2 regions of the Neobacillus camarae genome follow, and region 2 is predicted to be linked to the other one. Evidence: riboswitches for the same ligand, from Rfam matches in the RefSeq annotation. Region 2 holds a riboswitch; the other holds the start of a gene.
The links. Region 2 has a riboswitch for S-adenosylmethionine ahead of ACY8D0_RS14315 (methionine biosynthesis PLP-dependent protein). Riboswitches for the same ligand answer to the same signal wherever they lie in the genome.
Positions count from the first base shown of each region.

Region 1: it holds a riboswitch for S-adenosylmethionine, as region 2 does, so the genes downstream of both, ACY8D0_RS16885 (hypothetical protein) here and ACY8D0_RS14315 (methionine biosynthesis PLP-dependent protein) in region 2, are expected to answer to the same signal.

Region 1 covers NZ_JBUCKX010000003.1:337,617-348,808, reverse strand. The annotation lists gene ACY8D0_RS16905 (DUF3231 family protein) at 1-126, shown strand, start outside; gene yiaA (inner membrane protein YiaA) at 439-906, opposite strand; gene ACY8D0_RS16895 (hemerythrin domain-containing protein) at 1,153-1,671, opposite strand; gene ACY8D0_RS16890 (BC1872 family protein) at 1,900-2,223, shown strand; SAM riboswitch class I at 2,372-2,477, shown strand; gene ACY8D0_RS16885 (hypothetical protein) at 2,557-2,880, shown strand; gene ACY8D0_RS16880 (hypothetical protein) at 2,919-3,152, opposite strand; gene ACY8D0_RS16875 (hypothetical protein) at 3,180-3,416, opposite strand; gene ACY8D0_RS16870 (hypothetical protein) at 3,425-3,685, opposite strand; gene ACY8D0_RS16865 (hypothetical protein) at 3,719-3,952, opposite strand; gene ACY8D0_RS16860 (Hsp20/alpha crystallin family protein) at 4,132-4,605, shown strand; gene ACY8D0_RS16855 (hypothetical protein) at 4,640-5,452, shown strand; gene ACY8D0_RS16850 (YecA family protein) at 5,547-6,710, shown strand; gene ACY8D0_RS16845 (hypothetical protein) at 6,826-7,068, shown strand; gene ACY8D0_RS16840 (alpha/beta hydrolase) at 7,243-8,220, shown strand; gene ACY8D0_RS16835 (YkvA family protein) at 8,375-8,770, shown strand; gene ACY8D0_RS16830 (quaternary amine ABC transporter ATP-binding protein) at 8,949-10,154, shown strand; gene ACY8D0_RS16825 (glycine betaine ABC transporter substrate-binding protein) at 10,156-11,192, shown strand, end outside.
Region 2 covers NZ_JBUCKX010000002.1:1,399,593-1,410,784, reverse strand. The annotation lists gene ACY8D0_RS14365 (glycosyltransferase family 4 protein) at 1-249, opposite strand, end outside; gene ACY8D0_RS14360 (polysaccharide pyruvyl transferase family protein) at 242-1,321, opposite strand; gene ACY8D0_RS14355 (sugar transferase) at 1,359-1,976, opposite strand; gene ACY8D0_RS14350 (beta-1,6-N-acetylglucosaminyltransferase) at 2,008-2,922, opposite strand; gene ACY8D0_RS14345 (tyrosine-protein phosphatase) at 3,000-3,767, opposite strand; gene ACY8D0_RS14340 (CpsD/CapB family tyrosine-protein kinase) at 3,782-4,486, opposite strand; gene ACY8D0_RS14335 (YveK family protein) at 4,467-5,207, opposite strand; gene ACY8D0_RS14330 (DegT/DnrJ/EryC1/StrS family aminotransferase) at 5,245-6,399, opposite strand; gene ACY8D0_RS14325 (polysaccharide biosynthesis protein) at 6,448-8,274, opposite strand; gene ACY8D0_RS14320 (helix-turn-helix domain-containing protein) at 8,944-9,297, shown strand; SAM riboswitch class I at 9,381-9,496, shown strand; gene ACY8D0_RS14315 (methionine biosynthesis PLP-dependent protein) at 9,636-10,748, shown strand; gene metC (cystathionine beta-lyase) at 10,748-11,192, shown strand, end outside.

The DNA.
Region 1 (11,192 bases), on a different contig from region 2:
GGGGTATCCATTTCTGAAAGCCAAAGAAGTGGTTTAGTCGTGGAATATGCCAGGTTGAGTGCGGAAATACTGAAATATTCTGAGGATGGGGCAAACATCATGATGGCAAACGAGTGGTTGGATTAACCACCATAAACAAATCGACCGCAGCGATCTAACCGAAGGAAAAAAAGTATTGTATTCGGATATAACCTGAGAGATTCCTATTAGAAGATTCCAGTAAACGATTTCGATTTTTAAGGTACTCTGTTGACTAGAGCGGAATGTGTTCAACTCCTGCGGAAGTACGGGGCGGAAATCAACAGCCATCTTTAAAAGACCTTTTGGAAAATAAGCAATCTCTACATAAAAAAAAGGCAGGATTCCTGCCGTTCGATTTTTTTTATTCAAGTATACATCTGAAAAGGGGTACGCCCTGATAAAAGTGCAACAACTACTTCAATCTCTTTCTCTTGCTTTCTGAGTATCCCGTATATTCTTTTGAACTGTTATGGCTGCAAATATACTAAGTACAAATGACATTCCATAAAATCCTTTTTCACTTAATACAATGCTTCCTGCATTGTATAAACCGATGGCCATTAATGCAACAGATACAATAAGTGCAAACCAACTAATCCCATAATAAATATTCGTAACCGGTATACCTTCATCCTTATCCCTTACAGCTTTTTGTAAAGAAACGGATGAATATAATCCAAATATTAAAACGGCAAAGTAATATCCTTTTTCGTTCAATTGCATCCCTGCGTTATACAATCCGATGAGATAAGCCGTAACACCAACCAACAGCGCGGCCCAGGAGGCACCTTTGAAAGCGGGTGTCGGCTCTCCCTCTTTTCTTTCCACTTTCATTTTTGAATTATTTTTTCCTTTATCGAATAAAACCTCATTTTCGTTTGACATTCGAATGTTCCCCCTTTGTTTTTTTATCTATAAAGAGCACCACAGTTACGCTGTTGTGCTCCTGTCTAAATCTATTATATAGAAATTTCTTACAAAGGATAGAGAATTTTGCATAAATTCCAATTGCAATTTTTCAGTACTGATCGGGAAACTTTAAAAAGGCGCCCGATCCGTACTAGTGTTAAAGTTACAAATTACACAAACAACCCAATCTTTTAATAGATTGGGCTGTTAAATAGGGTAGCGTTATTCCGAAACTTTTTGGTTTAGGGCTTCTTTTTCCTCGTCGGTTAGCATCCGCTCGGCCATTGGATATAGGACTTGTTCTTCTTTGGCGAAGTGGCTTAAGAGTGTTTCGTAGGCACCTTTGATCAAACTGGAATTATTAATCTGTTCTTCAACAGTCAGTGCTGCTGGGGTTTCGGCACTTTTTAGAAACTCTTGAATATACCCTCTCGCCTGTTCGTGTTCGTACTCCATCACGGCAATCGGGCCGCCGTTTTTGCCGAAATATACTTCCATCATCCGGAACAAAATGTCTTCCTCACGTTCGGAATGGAATTCAAGGTCTGTAAAAAAATGTTGTACTGCGGGAACGAGTTCCGCAAAGGCATTTCCATGTGGCTCTTGTTCAACTTGATTACATAACGTAAATAATGCTTCTAGGCTGCTCCGTAATGGAGTATGTTCGCTCACTAATTTATTTAAGCCCTCTGACAGTGTGACCGGGCTGTTACAGAATAATCCGCTGTGACATCCTTGCATTGGAAAAATCCCCTTTCGAAATTACTACTATAACTATATAAAAAACGTGGCTAATTTATTGTGACCTAAATCACTAATAAAACAATTTTACAAGGAATAGCGAACATAAATTTTTTTATTGAATTTTTCAAAAAAATGGCTGGAAATTAATTTTTTTCTGTTATATAATTCATATAAATAATTTAAATTGTTATATAACACAATGGATGAAACGAAAGGGAGAAGGATATGGTGAAAATTGATGCGATTGCAAGACGAATATTGGGTTGGAAATTAAACAGATGGGATCGCTGGTATGATTATGAAACGGGGACATTCATCCATGATTCCGAGTTCCAGCCAGAGCATAACCTGGCTCACGCTATGATGATTGTCGATAAATTGGAAGCGTTGGGATACTCCTATAAAATCAATGGGCCATCAAGGGTGTGTTTCAATGATATTTGTGCCACCGGCAATACATTGGAACAAGCGATTACCAATGCCGCCTATTCTCTCATCGAACGGAATTCGTTGGGCTTTGGTGCCAACGTATGGCGGAAGATGTGCTAAAACTTAAATCTAATTCTTGGCTGTCGTGCTTAAAAGGCAGCCGTTTTTTGTTTTATTCTAAAAACAGGAAAGAGCAGCCGGTCACGAAATCTTATGTCAAAGTTATTGTTAAATCTCTAATTTTTATAGTAAAATAATACTAATTAAATAGTTATCTAGAGTGGCTGAGAGAACTGGTTCGATGATGCCACAGCAACCTGCACAAAATGCAAGGTGCTCCCACCAGCAAAGCTTGCAGCTTTGGATGATAAAACGGCCAAAACCCCTTTTGCATCCATCGTAGGAGGGTTTGTTTTATTTTACTGTTGAAAATAAAAAGGAGAAGTGGAACTCATGAACATTAGTGGATTTGCCCGGGGGTTAATGTCTAAAAATTATAATCCAGAACGGTTTCTGCTGCATGTCGCCAATTGCGTCGAGGGTCAACTGAAAGAATGGGATGAAAAGTTTGAAGTGATGGTTCTAAAACTAAAAAAATATGAAATAATTATCAGTACTGATGACGAGGATTATTATATTCCGCTTCCTGACGAGGAAATTGCTGCCTTGCAGCAAATGGGGGCCTTTGCACTGGACCATCGAATTTGGAAGGAACTAGAGGACCAAGGGCTCTCGATTGAAAGGGGCCATGGAAATTATATTGACTATGTGTTATAAAAACAAAGCATGCAGGCCTGATTCAGACCTGCATCCTTCTATATAACACTATTTTTAATGGTATTGCTGTCTGTCCCGTCAGGATCAAACACGAAAGCAGTTGGGACATTAATCGGGGACAGGTCGCCATTTTGCTCCCCAAATGCCTGATTTCGTTTGTACGAAATAAATTGGTCCACGAGTTGCATCGGACCCATGTTTGTCACGGAACCGTTGTCCATCGTGTTAATTTTAAATCCCAGCAGATTGATCGCCATTGGTGTAATAAAAATCAACTGATTCACCCCTTTTATGATGCATCATATTATGCTGTTCTTTACGGTAGGGCTGTCAATCAAATCCATATCCGACACGCCGGAAAGAGATAATAGGTTCGGAGACAAGTCGCCGTTTTGCTCCCCAATCCCTTGGTTCCTTTTATAGGATACAAACAAATCAATGTGCTGGCTGGGGCCTAAATTCACCACGGCTCCATGGTCTATCGCATTCACTTTAAACCCCAAAATCGTAAGCGATACCGGTGCAAACAGCATCATGTCACCCCTCAAGGAATCGGTATAATCGGTATAGGAGACGAAGCGAAAGAAGAAGCGGAATCGATTTGGTCTCGGTCATCGACACCGCTGCGTGTCCCGAGAAAATGGCTTCCATCGCCCATATTCTGGCCAAATCCTTGGTTCTTCTTGTCTGAATTATGCCACTCCGCCAACAGGTTTTGGCCCACATTAATGGCCGAAGCGTTCTCAAATGAGTTGACCTTGATAATGTTGATATTGATGTTAATGTAGGGAACGGGTCCGGTCATGTAATTCCTCCTTCATCTCTGGCGCCAATCAACTTACAAATTTTTTTTAACAGAATAAACATCCTGGGCATCGTTGTCCACCGTGGAGTGGATGGAGAAAGCCCTTAAGGTTTTGTCGGCGAGCTGCTGGCCAAATCCTTGGTTTTTCTTAGCAGAAACACTCCGGTTGATTTTAATGGTTGAAGAAAAAGACATTGAACTTAAGTGGTCGATATTATTCAGCTTCAGTCCTTTAATAGTGATATTTGAAGGCAAAAAAATCATCATCCATCCAATCCTTCCGAGCCTGTTTTTACAGACTATGCGGCTGGCAAATGATTTATGTTAAGAAACCGAGAGGAAGTCCGACCGGAAACACATGAATTTTTTTCTAGAAGAACAAATATGATGTAATAATAGACTTTATGAGTACGAGCTTTGTCTGGTTGCAGAGGGGGGAATCCATCATGGACATGAAGCACCTTATGGAATGGCTGGAATTGGCAAAAAAGTACCAGACAGGTGACTTCTGGAACAGTATCTTTGAGCAGGCCTCTGTGAACGATTTTATAAAAGAAGCTTCAGATGCCACACCGTCACAGGGTTCCCAACGCCAAGCCGGCCAGGACGGAAGCTTTCCTCCAACCGATATCTACTTGACGGAAGACGAGGTCCTTATTGTTTGTGATTTGGCAGGTTATCGCAAAGAGAATTTGCAATTGTCATTGTCAGGAACCAAGCTTTATTTAAGAGGTTCCAGCCGCCAGATGAATGCAGGTACGCCAATCCTTCAGGAAAGACATTTGGGTGATTTTCAGCGCGCCATTGAGTTGCCGGAGCCGGTCTATTCGAACCAAATGCAGGCAAAATTCCAAAATGGCCTGCTTTTCATTTCCTATAAACGGGAATTTAAAAACGAGGAATATGTAAATATTGAGTAAGGTCCCATAAAATAATGAGGGACGGAGATCGGGAATGGATATGAAAAAATTTTTTAAGCAAACCAATGAAACCAATCCGGAGCAACGGGAAAATTCAAGAATGAACACACTGGAGGTCCAAGTCAAGCAGTTGCTCCAATTTGAAAAACAGGCCCGGCCCTTGTTGCTTAAGCTGAGCCGGCAAGAGGAGGAGAAGCGGCAGGCTCCAACCGGCCATGAAACGCTGACTGGGAATAAGGAGTATGAACATTTGCTTCGGAAAGTGAATCACCTGGAACAGGTTGTCCGGCAAATCAAGGTCATTCCACTTTCCCGGAACGAAAATCCGTCCAATCGTGAGGAGCATCGTGATGAGGCCGAACAATCTGCCATCCGTGCAAAAATTGCCGCTTTAGAGACTAACTTTTTATTGCTAAATGAGGTACAAGCCGTCATCCTAAAACAAATTGCCGGCCTGTCCGAAAAACTGGAGGAAGGGACGAAACAGCCCAGTGGCACGGAAGACATCGAATCGAAGCCGGAGCCGCTCTTTAAGACCCTCTATATCGATAAGTTATTTCTGGATCGGTATGAACAAAACAACAATTTTGCCCAGCTGGGAATCAAGGAATTGAGCGGTGCTCTAAATATTGGGGCGACCTACGGCAAAGATGTGGTGCCTAAAGAAGTATCCGAACAAATTCAGGAAGATGTCGCGCAAATGAAGGCAATGAAAGAACAGATGTACCAAAAGCAATCCAGCGGGCCAGTATCAGAAACGGAACAGCAAGGAAGTTTTACTGAAGAAACGGATTTGGAATTTACAAACATCCAAATAGTGGAGGAATCTTCCCATGAGGAATCCTAATCAAGGGCTGGTCATTCGTGAAGTCCTTTTTTTCTGTTTTTAGGATGTGATAAACTTACAATTGAATGAGCGCTTAAAGAAGGGAAATTATCTTATGACATTTTTAGAAAAAATAAAGCCACACCTTACGAGCAACGACATTTTAATCCAACAAACGGTCCTTTATGCCCTCCATGATTATCCAAACGTACCAGAAGCGTGGACCGTTGCTTTGCTCAAGGAGGCTTTTCAAAATAAAGAAAAGCTGGAATCGGTTTTGGTTTATGTGGACCACCAGAAAATAACTGAAGAGGCACTAAACGTGCTGCTTGAAAATATCCCAAATATGGACAAGAACCTCACCCATTTGGCCATCGATTTGTTAAGATCTGTTGAGGTGGAACTGGCGCTTAAATATAAGGAGCAGCTGAACCGCTACTTTACTAAGGATACATGGGCTTTTTATGAGCTCATTGCTGCGGGCACAAAAGAGATAGTACTGCAAGAATTTGCGCAAACCGTTGATTCGCTGGAGAGCGCACATGAGTTTCAGCATAAAGCATTTGTGAAAGCGAAAAAACTGGCAAACAGCATCGTACATAACGGCTGGATAACTGGGGACGAGATCGACAAGGTGATCCAGGAAAATCTTGAAGAGCAATGGTTTTCGTATGAGGGAATTTTGTCGGTCTATATGATTGGATTAATGAAGCTGGAAAAATACATTCCAATGCTGGCAAGCTTGTTAAACCGTGATGAGGATGTTCTTTTGGAAGAAGTAGCGGACGTGTTGATCCAATTCCAATCGGATGTGGTGGTAAAAGAGGTTGCTCCATACTTGAATCAATCAGAGTCCATCATTTATGCCAGTTCTGTTGTCGAAAACATCAAAACGGACTTTGCCGTCGAGGCTTTACGCGAGGCCTACCGGTCAACCGAGGAGCTGGATGAACAGGATATGCTGATTGAGGCGCTCTGCCACCAGTTCTCAAAAGAGGCATTGCCGGAAATCTCCGCTCACATGGATAAGGAATATTTCACTAATTTGGTGGATATCGAACAGGTGGTATACAGCTATTATTCCATCATCGGGGAAAAGCATCCTGATATGGAGTTTTGGAGACAAGCCGCGCTGGAACAGGAAATGGAATTTAAGGAGGAATCGGAACAAGGCGGTCTACTGCATAACTTTCCTGTGAAAAATGAAAATAAAATTGGTCGTAATGACCCTTGCCCATGCGGAAGCGGCAAAAAATATAAAAAGTGCTGCGGGAAATAATAACTCTCGATGTTGCTAAAAAATACGTTCACAATGGTTTCATTTTTGTTCTCAAGGATTCGGTGGTTTATATGGTATCTTAAATATACAAAAAGATCCTTGGAGGATGATTGATTTGAGTTGTGGATGTGCATCAAGACTAAAAGATGGAAAAGCTGTCGTCGACCATGTAAAAAGCAAAGGGAAAGAAAACCAAGCCCCATTAGTTCCACATGAGATTCAATGTGAATGTGGTGAAACGTTTACCTTGGAAACTGTTATTATGGACTGCCCAAAATGCGGCATGACCTATGCTGTTACCCCTTGCGGATCTGACGATATCAACAATATCAAAAAAGCGGGCGTACAATACGCATAATTTTTATGAAGAAATCAAATAAAGTTTGGGGCGATGTACAGATGTACATCGTCTTTTTGTTTTTTCAATCCCACCATTATTAGGTTGATGACGTGAACGGTTGCGGGAACAATAACCATATGGTATTCTATTTCTCTATTAAACTAGTAATAAAGATGGATTTAGGCAAGGGGAATGAACGTGAAACGGAAATTAATCATCATAGGGATTGTGGTCATTATGATACTGGCGATTGGGCTCGGAATTGGCGGCAACTATTTTTATAACGTCGCGATTAAGCGCAGTGCGGACGCACCTGACTTGCATGGAGGGGGAAGCAGTGCTGTTGCTGCTAGCATAAAGGCGACGCCTGAACAGCAGGCCAGAACCGCTGAACTGCTCAAATGGACGGAGCAGCAAAAGTTTGAAATCGTCCAAATCCATTCTTATGACGGGTTAACCTTAAAAGCCCGGTTTTTGAAAAATCCCAACACCAACGGGAAAGCTGTTATTTTGGCCCATGGTTATCGGGGCAGCGGTGAGCAAATGCAAGGAATTACCAAGTATTATTACGATTTGGGTTATGATATCTTAAAACCGGACGCCAGAGGCCATGGGATGAGTGAGGGCGACTATATCGGTTACGGCTGGCATGAACGCAAGGATTACGTAGGGTGGGTAAATTTTTTAATCAAGGACAAGCAAGAGGATCAGATTTTCCTTCATGGATTCTCAATGGGAGCGGCAACCGTTCTGATGACTTCAGGGGAAAAGCTTCCTAAAGAGGTAAAAGGAATTATCGAAGACAGCGGATATACAACCGTCATGGCAGAATTGTCCCATCAATTAAAATATTTATACCATCTGCCTGCATTTCCCATCATGAATGTGACAAGTGCCATTACGAAAGTGCGGGCAGGATACTCGTTTAAAGAGGCTTCAGCACTCGAGAGCGTCAAGAAAAATAAACTGCCGCTGTTTATTATTCATGGAGACAAGGATGATTTGGTTCCAACAGAAATGGCTAAAGAAATTTACGAAACGGCCACAGCGAAAGACAAAGAGCTATGGATTGTTCCGGGGGCAGGACATACCGAAGCTTATACCATTGCTGAAGAAGAATATCAGCAAAGGTTAAGAACATTTTTAGACCATTCTCTTGATTTAAAATGAAAGAAAAATCAACCATGAAGGTGTGCAGTTTTTTTTGTACATCTTTTTGTTGTAATGGTTTAATAAAGAGTAATTAACAATTAAATAATAAAGAGAGTTTAAAACCTAATGAATGGGTTGTGTTCCCCAATTACGAAATAAGGAGAAAATCTGCATGGCGAAAGATTCTCAATTTGAAGATGGCTATAAAAAATACGAATCAAAAGCAAGCGAATACTTGAATGATAAAGAGAAAGCAGATGGCCTGTTAAAAGAAGCGATCCAAAAGGCCAATCAGAAAAAAGGCGCGTTAAGTAATGTTTGGGAAAAACTGCAGCTGCTGTTTGAGGTTCTCCGGGCATGGATTAAAGGGGACTACAAGGAAATACCAACCCGCTCAATCGTCATGATTATTGCGGGCATTTTATATTTTGTCTCGCCTGTCGATTTAGTTCCCGATTTTATAGCGGGATTAGGACTTGTGGATGATGCGACGGTCATTGGATTTATCCTAAAGCAAATTACAAAAGATCTTGAGAAATTCAAATTGTGGAAAGAACGTATAGAATAACTTTTAAAAGACGCTAAGCAGCGTCTTTTTTTTGTCTTTAACTTAGGCAGGTTCTTTAATTTTTTTGCCTATGATCATGCTCGGCCATTTTGGAAATTTGCAGGACTTAAGTAACATATAAAACGAATAATGGGTAAAAATGTATATGATATGGTCATTAATCGAATGAGGTGACAGTATGAACCCATACATAGAAGTCAAGGGTGTATCGAAAATTTTTGGCAATAACCCAAAAGCGGCAATTGAGTTATTGAAACAAGGGAAGACGAAGAAGGAAATTTTAAAAGCTACCGGACAGACCGTTGGGGTGAAGAATGTTTCCTTCGCCATCTATCCAGGTGAAATTTTTGTCATCATGGGCCTATCCGGAAGCGGGAAATCCACTTTAATCCGAATGTTTAACAGGCTGATTAAGCCAACAATCGGAGAAATCTTGATTGAAAATGAAGACATCGTCACCATGAACGACGCTCACTTGAGGCAGGTTCGGCAGAAAAAAATCAGTATGGTATTTCAGAATTTTGCCTTGTTTCCTCATCGAACCATTCTTGAAAATACGGAATACGGTTTAGAAATCCAAAACGTTCCCACTGAAGAGCGTCGCGAACGGGCCTTACGAGCATTAGAGGTGGTTGGGTTAAAAGGCTATGAAAATCAGTTTCCCAAACAATTAAGCGGTGGCATGCAGCAGCGTGTCGGACTGGCAAGGGCACTTGCCAGTAATACCGCCGTCATCTTGATGGACGAGGCCTTCAGCGCACTCGACCCGTTAATTCGGAAGGATATGCAGGATGAGTTGCTCGACATCCAAGAAAAGTACCATAAGACCATTATTTTTATCACCCATGATCTGGATGAAGCATTGCGGATTGGAGACCGCATTGCGTTAATGAGGGATGGAAGTCTCATTCAGCTCGGGACACCGGAAGAAATTCTCATGAACCCCGCTAATGAATTCGTTGAAAAGTTTGTGGAAGATGTCGACTTGTCGAAAGTATTGACCGCTTCCCATGTCATGAAGCCAGCAGAACGAGTCGGTGCCGATCGTGGGCCGCGGGTGGCCTTGGAAATCATGAGGAAGCAAGGATATTCCAGTATCTTTGTCGTCGGCCGGAATCGAAGGTTGTTAGGCGCTATTACCGCAGAACAGGCGCGGCAGGCAATCGCCCAGAACCAGCAGATTGCAGACGTGATGACAACCGATATCCCGACAGTTACTGGAGATACCGTATTGGCTGACTTGATGGACGAGATTGCCACTTCCAGTTTTCCCATCTCTGTAGTCGATGAAGAACACCGGTTAAGAGGGGTTGTCATTCGGGGCGCCGTCATTGGAGCTCTGGCGGGAAACAAAGATTCCTTGAACGATTTGGAGAGTGAATGACATGAAGGTGCCAAAAATCCCTTTAGGGAAATGGGTAGATGAACTGGTCCAATGGATTACCGTTGCCTTTGCCGGCTTTTTCAGTTTAGTAACCACTGCGATTGAGGGCCTGCTGGATATTATCGTCGATGTATTAGGCGCCGGCCCTCCGATTGTTTTAATTATCGTCTTAACCCTATTAGTTATTTATACCAGCAGATGGCCATTAGGGGTCTTTGCACTCTTGAGCCTGTTTCTGATTGACAACCTTGGCTATTGGGATTCGAGCCTCCAAACGATTGCGATTGTTTTATTGTCTGGGTTGCTTACGGTCATTATTGGAATCCCAGTTGGAATCTGGAGTGCCCAAAGAAAAACGGTGCATCGGATTGTAACACCGATTTTGGATTTCATGCAAACCATGCCGGCCTTTGTGTATTTAATACCTTCTATTTTATTTTTCGGCATCGGAGTGGTACCAGGAATTATCGCTTCGTTCATTTTCGCGATTGCTCCGACGATACGAATGACCAATTTGGGTATTCAAGAAGTCCCGAGGGATTTAATTGAAGCTGCCGATGCCTTTGGTTCGAGCAACAGCCAGAAATTATTCAAGGTTCAGTTGCCGATTGCAATGCCAACGATTATGGCTGGGGTCAACCAAAGTATTATGCTTGCCTTATCAATGGTCGTGACGGCATCATTAGTGGGGGCGCCTGGCTTGGGGGCCGACGTGTACAGGGCAGTGAGCCAAATCGACGTTGGACGTGGCTTTGAAGCGGGATTATCCATCGTCTTCATTGCCGTCATTCTTGACCGGATCACCCAAAACCTACGAAAGCCTGCCTATGAACATGTGGTTAAGAAAAAAATTGTCTTTTCGATTTTAGCTGTTCTGGTTATTATTACGGCCGTTGTGACAGGGATGACAAAAGAAACAGCTAAAAATAAAGATGGAAACGGTGTAGGTGCCCAAACCGATTATCAAATAATTGGAATTGAACCTGGAGCAGGGATTATGGCCCAGACGAAACAAGTGTTGAAGGATTATCAACTGGG
Region 2 (11,192 bases):
TGGCATTTTATTATTATATTTTGTCCTGGTTGAATATACAGACAACCCTTCTTGTAATTCATCATATTTTTTTTCACTGTCAGTTCCTGTAATCACATTTACTTTATATCCATTGTCAGATAGATATTTTGTAAACTCATATGATCTTGTTCCCCCACTAGAAGTGTTAGTTAAAAAATATTGATGTAAGTATAATATTTTCATGTCCCTAACCAACCTTGCTTGTTTTATTTTTTTCACTTCAAACATTCATTAGCGAACTTTTTAAAGCCTGTATTAACGGGAGGTACTTATCGGTTAAATCCAAGCTTGTAAATTCATCGTTTTTCAGATGATAAAGCGTTTCTATATGCTCTAATATTATTTTTCCATCAAAATTCTCAACGAAAATAATATAGTTTAAATGAGCTAACCATTTATGATAGGTACCTTCGATTTTATGATTGCTATTGGGCAAGACGACACAAGGCGTTTGGGTAATTGCACAAAAAATCATCCCGTGCAGCCGGTCCGTAACGACCACTTTCGCGTGTTTAAAAGCATCCCAAATAGTACACAATTCCTTTACAGCTAATTCTTTAGAGAAATTATCAATATAAGTGTCATAATGGATAACTTTTGGGTATTTCTCTTTAATCGATAATGCAAAGTGGTTAGAATAGCTGCATGGTATTCTCCTTTCACGGTCATTCCGTAAACAAAGAACGATCCCATCCCGCTCGAAATTCGGTTCTATCCTATTAAGAGATAAGACAATATCAGGCGTTAAATAGACATTATTTTTAATAAAACTTTCTTTCATCATTTCATAAGAGACAGGCTCTCTTGCAAATATGTGCAAGTCATTATGTTTGGAGTACACTTTTATGCTTTTATTCAGTGATTTCTTACTTTTAAAATCAATGGACTGGGGAAATGAGATTATTTTATTATTAGGGAATAGCTTGACGATAAAACGCCTGCGTTTTTCAAACCCCTCATAAACATCCCCCATATTCCCCCCACCAATAATTGTAATAACATCTTGAGAGTTTATTGCGGTTTTTAATGCTGGCAGCATGTAAAAATCCTGAACATAGACTGGCAATATTTCAGATTCAGGGAATAATTCTCTTAAAAAGCAAATTTGCGCAAGGGTAATGGCATTATCACCAAGGTTTCCATAATCAGCTGCTAATGCCACAACGATTTTAAAAATGTTATTCGTGATTAATGGATAACTAATTCTCCTGGAAAATAAATATTTTATTTTTAATATCAACCAGATAGGAACTTTGTCTGTAATATTTGATTGCTTTAACCAATTAATAATTCTTGACATTCCTATCCGCTCCCATAAATTCAATCCCAATCGGTAATCACATGGAAATATTCCCCTTTTGATTAACAGAATTCCCTTCGAAGGAAGGCATGGTAGCATGTTGATCATTTTTTATATCTTCTGATTTGATAACCTTAATAACTGTTAAATAAAGAATCTTTAAATCCAATAAAAACCTTTGGTTTTCAACATACCATACGTCCAATTTAAATCTTTCTTCCCAGGAAATTGCGTTTCTCCCATTTACCTGTGCCCAGCCTGTAATCCCCGGTTTAACCAAAAGCCGCTTCGCTTGTTCTTCGGAATACAAAGCGAGGTATTCCATTAACAATGGTCTCGGTCCCACTAAGCTAATATCGCCTTTCAAAACGTTAAACAACTGAGGGAATTCATCTACACTATATTTGCGGAGAAATTTCCCAAATGGGGTTAATCTAAATTCATCTTCTAACAGTTCCCCACTTTTATCTCTTTGGTCTGTCATCGTTCGAAATTTATACAAAGTAAAAGGCTTACCATTCATGCCGGACCGTTGTTGCTTAAACATGATTGGCGAGCCCAATTTTATTCGAACAAGTATGGAAATGATTATGAAGACCGGACTAAAGATTACTAAAACGGCTGATGCCAAAATGAGATCGAGTATCCTTTTCAAACCTATCCCTCCTTCTTTACATGATCAAAGTTTAGGAACTAAGTATTTCACTCTGAATGTATCGGACCGTTTTGGCATAATATTCTATGATAGAGTTATCAATATTTTGATCAAATTTTCTTGCGAAGAATTGCCCTGATTCACTAATCAAATTTTTATCTTCCATTCTTAAGAACCGGGGAGAATTTGAATCAAAGCCTTCCCCCATCATCAGGAATACTAAGTTATTATTGACCACATTCTTTTTAAAATGGGAATTCATAATTAACGTAGTGAAAAACCATTCATCCGGTATCAGTGCATTCTTAAAAAATCTATAAAACCACTCATTTTGATCTAAAAAATCTATGATATATTGAGCAGCTTCATAAGGAATAGTAAACCATTGTGAACCACGGAAGAATGTAAACTCCTTTGGCCAATAATTTCTATTAGGTAATAAATTGATCCCTTTCCGGTACATGGTTTGTAGAAATCGCCTAAAAATTCGATACGGATGAAGAACTGGATGCCGTCTTCGTGTGACCTTAGGAAATTTAATCTTTAATAAGCCAAGATTTTTACTATTAACCTCTTTTAAAGAAAGAAAGAGGTTATTTTTGTTATCCATAAGAAATTCTTTAAAGCCATTTTTTACAAGTAGATCCTGGCCACTTCGAAGGCATACAAAATCGTACTGGATATTGGTCCGTAATACCTCTCTTAGCAGTAGAATAGTAGTCGTAACCTGGCTAATATCTCCCCATTCACAAATAATGCTCTGTTCAATGACTTTAACAGATGGACTTTTGATAATTTTCGGATACATATTCTCATAACTTCTTTTATCTATGTGGACAAATACATCAGCTGATTCTTCTGAAATCAGTTGTTCAATAAACATATTCACTTGTTCTGGATTTTTGTGGACTTGCAAAATATAGGCTGTTCGTTGACTAGTATTCATTCAAAAAATCCCTTCAAAAATTAATAAATATCTTTCCCCCCAAGTAACCCATCCTCATATCAGTGAGTTTTCTTTATTTATATTTTAAAGATACCTAATAATTTCCTAATAGGAACTGGCTGTTCGATACTAATTTGTTGACCGTTTAGAAGATGCTCAGCATTTTCTTTAAAATAAAAGGTACGTTCAATGCCAAACTTTTTGGTGATTGTTTTTTCTGCTTCCTTGAGCAGGAATCCCCTTGAGATTGTATTATGGGCGTCAGAGGCAATAAAATGTGCCAAATGATGTTCAACGATTTTTTCAGAAAAGGATTTAACCTTTTTTCCAAAATGACCTAAAATACTTCCAGCTGTAAGCTGTGTCAAAGCCCCTTCCTGAACCAGCTCGAATAGTAGATTATAATCATCAAGAAATCCCCTATTTCTTTCTGGGTGGACAATAATAGGTGTAATCCCTTTTAATAGCAGCTCATAGACAACATCCCGAGTATATTTTGGAACTTCCCATGATGGAAGTTCTAACAGTAAAAATTTTCCCTTATCATCAAGTGTCAGTAATTCATCATTTTCAAGTAATAAAAATATATCCCGATGCAGCCTTAACTCCTGTCCTGGATGTACAGTTAAGGGAATATTCTCACTACGTAAATACTGATTTAGTTCAAAGACCCGTTTTAGGATATGAATCTTTGGATTCTCAAATTGCCCATTCATATGATGCGGTGTTGCAAACAAATGGGTAATTCCAGCGTTTACTGCTGCATTTACCATATTAAGACATTCAGTAAAATGTTGGGGACCATCATCAAGTTCTGAGAGAATATGACAATGCAGATCAATCATGTATTAAAACTCCCTTATTTATATTCACCGTAAAAACTATTCTGCTTTCCCTCAACCCCATTTACTACAATTCCAAGCATTAGCGAGTTAGCTTTCTGCAACAAGTCCTTGGCTCTTAACGCCCGGTCCTTTTTTGTCTTTCCACTTGCCACTACCATTACCACACCGTCACACTTATTTGACATAATTTGAGGATCTGTTACCGCCAATATAGGCGGAGTATCAAAAATGATATATTCATATGTTTCTTTTAATTGTTTCATTAGAATTTCCATCGCTCTTGATTCTAAAAGTTCCGAAGGGTTTGGAGGTATCGGCCCACTTGTTAAAATATCCAGGTTAGGTACGTATGTTTTTAAGATGGCGTGGTTCAAACTAGTTTCCTTGGTCAGCACACTTGTCAAACCTTCTAGATTACTTACATTAAAAGTATGATGGACGGATGGTTTTCTTAAATCCGCATCAACGAGTAAAACTTGTTTACCTTGCTGGGAGAGAACTATGGCTAAATTAGAAGACGTTGTGGTTTTTCCTTCTGATGGATCAGGTGATGTTATGACGATCGATTTAATTTCTCTATCAACCGAAGAGAAATGCAAATTGCTTCTTATGAGACGATACTGTTCAGAAATGGCAGATTTCGGATTATCCAAGGATATTAACCGGGTCACCTTTTTTTCTTTTTGATTTTGTTTCCGTCTAAGAGACAACAGATTCACTTCCCGCTTTTTTTATTTCGGATAATTCTTTACCTTTATTCTTATGGACTCTTGGTATTTTCTGTATGGTTCCTAGAACAGGCACCCCTAAATAGGCCGCAGCATCTTCCTCATTTTTTATGCTATTATCCATAAATTCCAAAAGAAATGAGATTCCCATACCAACCAGTAATCCGATTACGAATGATACAGCAATATTTAAGAGTAAATTAGGGCTTACGGGTTTTGTATTTTCTTTTATTTTGGCTTCTGCAAGGATGCTTACATTATCAACGTTCATAATACCCTTAATTTCTTGTTGAAAAGTTTCCGATATGGTATTCGCAATTTCAACTGCATTGGCCATGCTCGTATCTTGAACTGTCAATGTAAAGACCTGGGAATTCTCTTTGTTTGTTATGGTCAGATTATTCTCTAGTTGTTCCAAATTTTGTTTTAGATTTAACTCTTCAATTACTTTTTCCAAAATAACAGGGCTTTTTATGATGACACTATAGGTATTAATAAGTTCAATATTTTTATCGAGCGATGAGTAATCGATCTGATTTTCATTATTTTTTTGATTCACAAGAATTTGTGTTGAGGCCTGAAATTTAGGTGTAATTAAATAAAACGTAACTACACCGCTGAGCAATACTGCAACCAATGTGAGAAGTGTAATGAGCCTCCAATGTTTTAGCAGGATTTTTAACAAGTCTAATATGCCTATTGTACGGTGCATTTTACCCTCCATACTTTTCTATATTTTTGAACCGCTATTATTTCTCAAAAGATTTTTTAACGCAGTGAATCACTCGCATTTGGTCCTCTATCGTTAGATTGGAGCCGGATGGCAAACAAACACCATTTTGAAAGAGTGTATCGGAAATACTTTTTTCGCTAGTATGCGAATAATATTGGCAGCCTGCAAAAAGCGGCTGGAGATGCAGTGGCTTCCATACTGGTCTTGCTTCGATATTCTCGTTTTCAAGTGCAGAAAGCAATTCAGATGTTGAGAGATTCACATTTTCCTGATTAATGGTAAATGACGTGAGCCATCTGTTAGAGAAACTATCGTGCAATTCTGGCATGAATGATAGTGGGAGATCAGCTAATTCTTGTTTGTATATTTCGAATATCCGTCTTCTTGCGCGAATTCTTTCATCTAGTACCTCTAGCTGGCCTCTACCTATTCCAGCCAAGATATTACTCATCCGATAGTTGAATCCGACCTTGCTATGTTGATAATGTCGAGCGGGATCTCTTGCCTGAGTGGCTAAAAAGCGTGCTTTCTGTAATGATTCCATATCATTCGAAATCAGCATGCCGCCGCCAGAAGTGGTAATAATTTTGTTGCCATTAAACGAGTAAATCCCATATTTTCCAAAGGTTCCACTTGCTTTTCCATTAAATGTAGCACCAAGAGATTCTGCTGCATCTTCAATAATAGGGACATTATAGTCATCACAAATTTTGATTAATTGATCCATCTTGGCTGACTGTCCATAAAGATTTACTACGATTACGGCCTTAGGAAGATGACCTTCCAAAGCAGCATCTTTAAAAGCTGTTTCAAGCGCTGAAGGGGACATATTCCATGTATCCGGCTCTGAATCTATAAAAACAGGTTTAGCCCCTTGATACAAAATAGGGTTGGCTGTTGCTACAAAGGTAAGGCTTGAGCAAAAAACAATATCTCCTTTTTGGACATTCAATAAACAAAGTGCTAAATGAATGGCTGCAGTCCCAGAACTTACCGCAACAGCTCCGTTCACTCCTGCATAGCAGGCTATTTCTGTTTCAAAGGATTCCACGTTGGGCCCTAATGGAGCAATCCAATTCGATTCGAATGCCTCCTGGATATATTTCATTTCATTACCGCTCATATGGGGCGGAGAAAGAAAGATCCTAGTTTTCTTTTGCGTTTCCAGCAATTCCTGCACCTCCAATTTCAAGACCTGCTTTTCCTCTTCTCCATATCCCTAACTTGTTAGTGGCACGTAAGACTTGGTAAGCGGTTTGTTGTTTGCAATTCCTAATACTTCTTTTCTTAGGTCTTCCTTTTCCATACTTAAAAAATGAGTCAAAAGATGATCGATTTCCTCCACTCTATACTCGGTGGTTTTCCCGACGTATATTTTTGGATATATTTGATTGTCTTGAACTTCCTCTTCTTTTAATAACTCTTCATAAAGTTTTTCACCAGGTCTTATTCCCGTAAATTCAATCCCTACTTCTTCTATTGAATTGCCGGATAGTTTAATTAAGTTTCTGGCAAGGTCAACAATCTTAACAGGGTCTCCCATATCCAAGATAAAAATTTCGCCTCCTTTTGCAAGTGCACCAGCCTGAATGACCAGCCTCGAAGCTTCAGGTATTGTCATAAAATAACGAATCATCTCTGGATGGGTTACCGTAACAGGCCCTCCTTTTTCAATCTGCTTCTTAAATAAAGGAATGACACTTCCCCTGCTGCCCAGCACATTACCAAAGCGAACCGCAACAAACTTTGTTTTGCTTGTATGATTCATGGATTGAACAATCATTTCTGCGATTCTTTTGGTTGCCCCCATAACACTCGTTGGATTCACCGCCTTATCAGTCGAAATCATAACGAAGATTTTAACCCCATTCCAACTTGCAGCATTAGCCACATTCATGGTCCCAATTACGTTATTTTTTACTGCTTCTTCAGGATTTCGTTCCATAAGCGGAACATGTTTATGTGCTGCAGCATGATATACAACATCAGGAAGATGGGTACGCATGATTGAATCCATTTTTTGTGCATCTTGAACGTCAGCAATCTCAGTAATGAATTGGGTAGACGCTCCTTTGAGACTTGTTTTTAGTTCCATTTCTATTGAATAAATACTGTTTTCACCGTGGCCTAGAAGGATCAGCTTTTTCGGATGAAACTGGGCAATTTGACGGCAAATTTCCGAACCAATTGACCCCCCGGCACCGGTCACAAGGACGGACTTACCTGATAGATAATTGGAAATAGAAGCAATATCCAAATCAATGGGGTCTCTGCCCAATAAATCCTCTACTTGAACGTCACGGAACTGACTAACTGAAATTCTTCCGGTAACCAAGTCTTCCAGCATTGGAAGAATTTGCGTTTTGGCCGATGTCTTGGCACATTCTTGGAAAATATAATTCAATTCTTTCTTACTTAATGATGGAATTGCGATGACAATATTATCGATATTCATGGATTGAACAACCCCGGCAATCGAATGGACTCCCCCCACCACCGGAATTCCCAATATTTCTAGTTTCTGTTTGTGGATATCATCATCAATAAACCCCACCGGCAAAAGCTCAGCGTCCCGGTTTTTTAACAGCTGCCTAACCAGCATGGTCCCTGCTGAACCGGCACCAACCACGATGGTTCGCTTCTTATCATTCTTTTCTTGTATATAAGTATTACGGTACATCCTCCAGAAAAATCGAGATCCACCAATAAGTGACATATGAAGTAACCAAGTGTCCGCCAAAAGTCTAAAGAAGATTTCACCTAGGTACACTTTCTGTAAAACTGCAGCCACAATAATCGAGCCTGTTACCACTTTGAAAATAATGACTAACTCTCCAATGCTTGCATATTCCCATGCTTTTTTATAAAGTTTTAGATTAATTGAAAAAAGATGGTGGCTAATTAAAATGGTGAAAGATGTGACGATGATAGGCATTGTAAAAACATAAATAGAAGCATTTACTAAGAAAGAGCTGAAAAATATTGCAGTCAAAACAATTACTGAATCGGCTATAAAAAATACTGAAAGTCTCTGACGATAAGTCATATTTTTCCTCCCTAAATTTAAAATTACATTATGTTTAAATCAAAAAAATTAAGGACTTTGATTAAGAGTCCCGAGTCCATATAAGAACTTCTAATCAAAATCTTTAATTGTGGGGCATTTAACCCCTCCTCACATCACACTTTCGACGACTGGCGTCTAAGGCTTTTAAACCCACAGCATGACCGAGTGCCTACATTGATAGCGGTAAGTAGACATCACCAACTTGATTTACCTGATTAGACCTATACAGTCAGGTTCATTTTCTTATTAACGATATATCATAATTTATTGGGCTTATTCTTTATAAAGAACTAAATTGTTTTGTTATTCTTTTTATAGCATATTTTTATTCTATATGAAGAACATTATAAATCTTTTTCTCCAAAAAACAAATTTAAATTTCCTTATTTTAGGTTATTTTTCCTACTCTTTTTACCCAATACTTCAATTTGGTTTATATTCCTCATTTTTTCGTTCTTTAAAAAGAACCTTTAATCATATATAATACCATTAGGCTATCTGTATTTAACTTATAAAATGTACATAAATCATCATTTCCTCTGGTGAAAATTTCTCAGCACACTGTAAATGGCATTTCAATATGAAGGTTTTTCGTGAGCACATAAAAAAGCTAAGGATAACAAAATAATGTAAAATGAGGAGAAGAATATGATCGGAGAACGAATAAAAAGATTACGAGAACATAAGGGGTTCTCTATTACTGAATTGGCAACCCTTGCTAACGTTTCAAAGTCCTACCTAAGTTATATTGAACGGAACTTAAATAAAAATCCGTCGATTCACTTTTTAATGAAGGTTGCCAAACCCTTGGATGTATCAATTGAGTATTTGCTGACTGGAATTGAAGGGGTAGAACCTCAAACAGACATGCAAGATAAAGAGCTCTTGGATAGAGAATGGAAAGGAATTATCGAACAGGCGATTGTAGATGGAATTAACAAAGAAGATTTTAGAGAATATATCAATTATATTAAATTCAAAATCTGGGAAAAAAACCAATAACAACTTAGTCCTATTGAAAGAAATGGATTGACACAACACGCTCCTTGTAGTAATTTTATCCAAATAATCTAATAAATATGATATTCTTATCAAGAGAGGTTGAGGGAAGGGCCCGATGACACCTCAGCAACCTTCAATGGCATTTTCATTGAAAAGGTGCTAAGTCCTGCAAATTACTTGGTGGTTTGCAAGATAAGAAGAATGACAATTGCTGTGATTTCAAAAGTCTTCTTCTTATAAGAAGACTTTTTTTATTGAGTAAAGCTTTAACACCCTATCTCGTTAAAGCCTCGCTTTCATTAAAAATACTTATTGATACTTTCCAAGGAGTGTGCGTCATGTACAAAATTGAAACCAAACTTGCTCAAATCGGCAACCGCAGTGAAACAACAACAGGAACCGTGAATCCGCCAGTATACTTCTCTACTGCCTATCGGCATGAGGGAATTGGGCAGTCATCCGGATTTGATTATATCCGGACAGGAAATCCGACACGCCAGCTTCTTGAAAAAACGATTGCTGACCTTGAAGGCGGCGACCAAGGATTTGCCTGCAGTTCCGGCATGGCCGCCATCCTTACCATCCTGTCTTTATTCCAATCAGGCGACGAATGGATTGTCAGTGAAGATTTATACGGCGGAACCTACCGACTGCTGGAGCAAGGCTTTAAAAAATGGGGCTTAACCAGCCATTATGTGAATACTTGCAGCCCCGAAGAAGTGGAAAAGAAAATTAACGAAAATACCAAAGCGATTTTTCTTGAGACACCTACCAATCCTTTAATGCAGCAGGCTGATATTGCTGCGATTTCACAAATTGCCAATCAGCACGGCATCTTGCTGATTGTTGATAACACGTTCTACACTCCAGTCCTGCAGCAGCCAATTCTGCTTGGTGCAGACATTGTCATCCACAGTGCCACCAAATACTTGGGCGGCCATAATGATGTTTTGGCCGGGCTTGTGGTGGCTAAAGGAAAGGAATTATGTGAAGCTTTAGCGTTCCATCATAATGGCGCAGGAGCCGTGTTAAGCCCATTTGACTCTTGGCTGCTCATGCGCGGCATGAAAACATTGTCGCTTAGAATGAAACAACATGAGAAAAATGCAAAAGCCATCGCCGCATACCTTGGAAGTCATGAAGCCATTGCAGATGTCCTCTACCCTGGGCAAGGCGGAATGCTTTCCTTCCGGCTTAAAGAAGAGACTTGGGTAGACCCATTTTTACAAAGTATCGAGCTGATTACGTTTGCTGAAAGTCTTGGAGGAACAGAAAGCTTTATCACTTATCCGGCTACGCAAACCCATGCCGATATCCCGGAAGAAAAACGAATTGCTTCAGGTGTCGATAACCGCTTGTTACGGTTCTCTGTCGGCATTGAGGATGCAGAAGATTTAATTGGCGACCTTAAACAGGCTTTATCCATATTGACAGAAGGAGTGATAGCATAATGGCTTCCCAAGATTACAGTTTTGAAACCAAACTTTTGCACAACCAGCATAAAATCGATCCAACAACTGGTGCCGTCAGCGTACCCATCCAACACGCGTCGACTTTCCATCAGTTCGATGTTGATAGTTTTGGTAAATATGATTATGCACGCAGTTTAAATCCGACAAGGGAAGCACTGGAAGATGTTATTGCTGAATTGGAGGGCGGAGTGAGAGGCTTTGCTTTTGCATCAGGTATGGCAGCCATTTCTACTGCTTTCCTCCTGCTTTCATCCGGTGACCATATTGTAATTACCGAGGATGTCTACGGCGGAACCTTCCGCATGGTGACACAAGTATTGACCCGCTTCGGTATTGAGCATACGTTTGTCGATATGACCGACCTTGAACAAGTCAGACAGGCCATTCAGCCAAATACAAAAGCGTTTTATGTAGAGACACCGT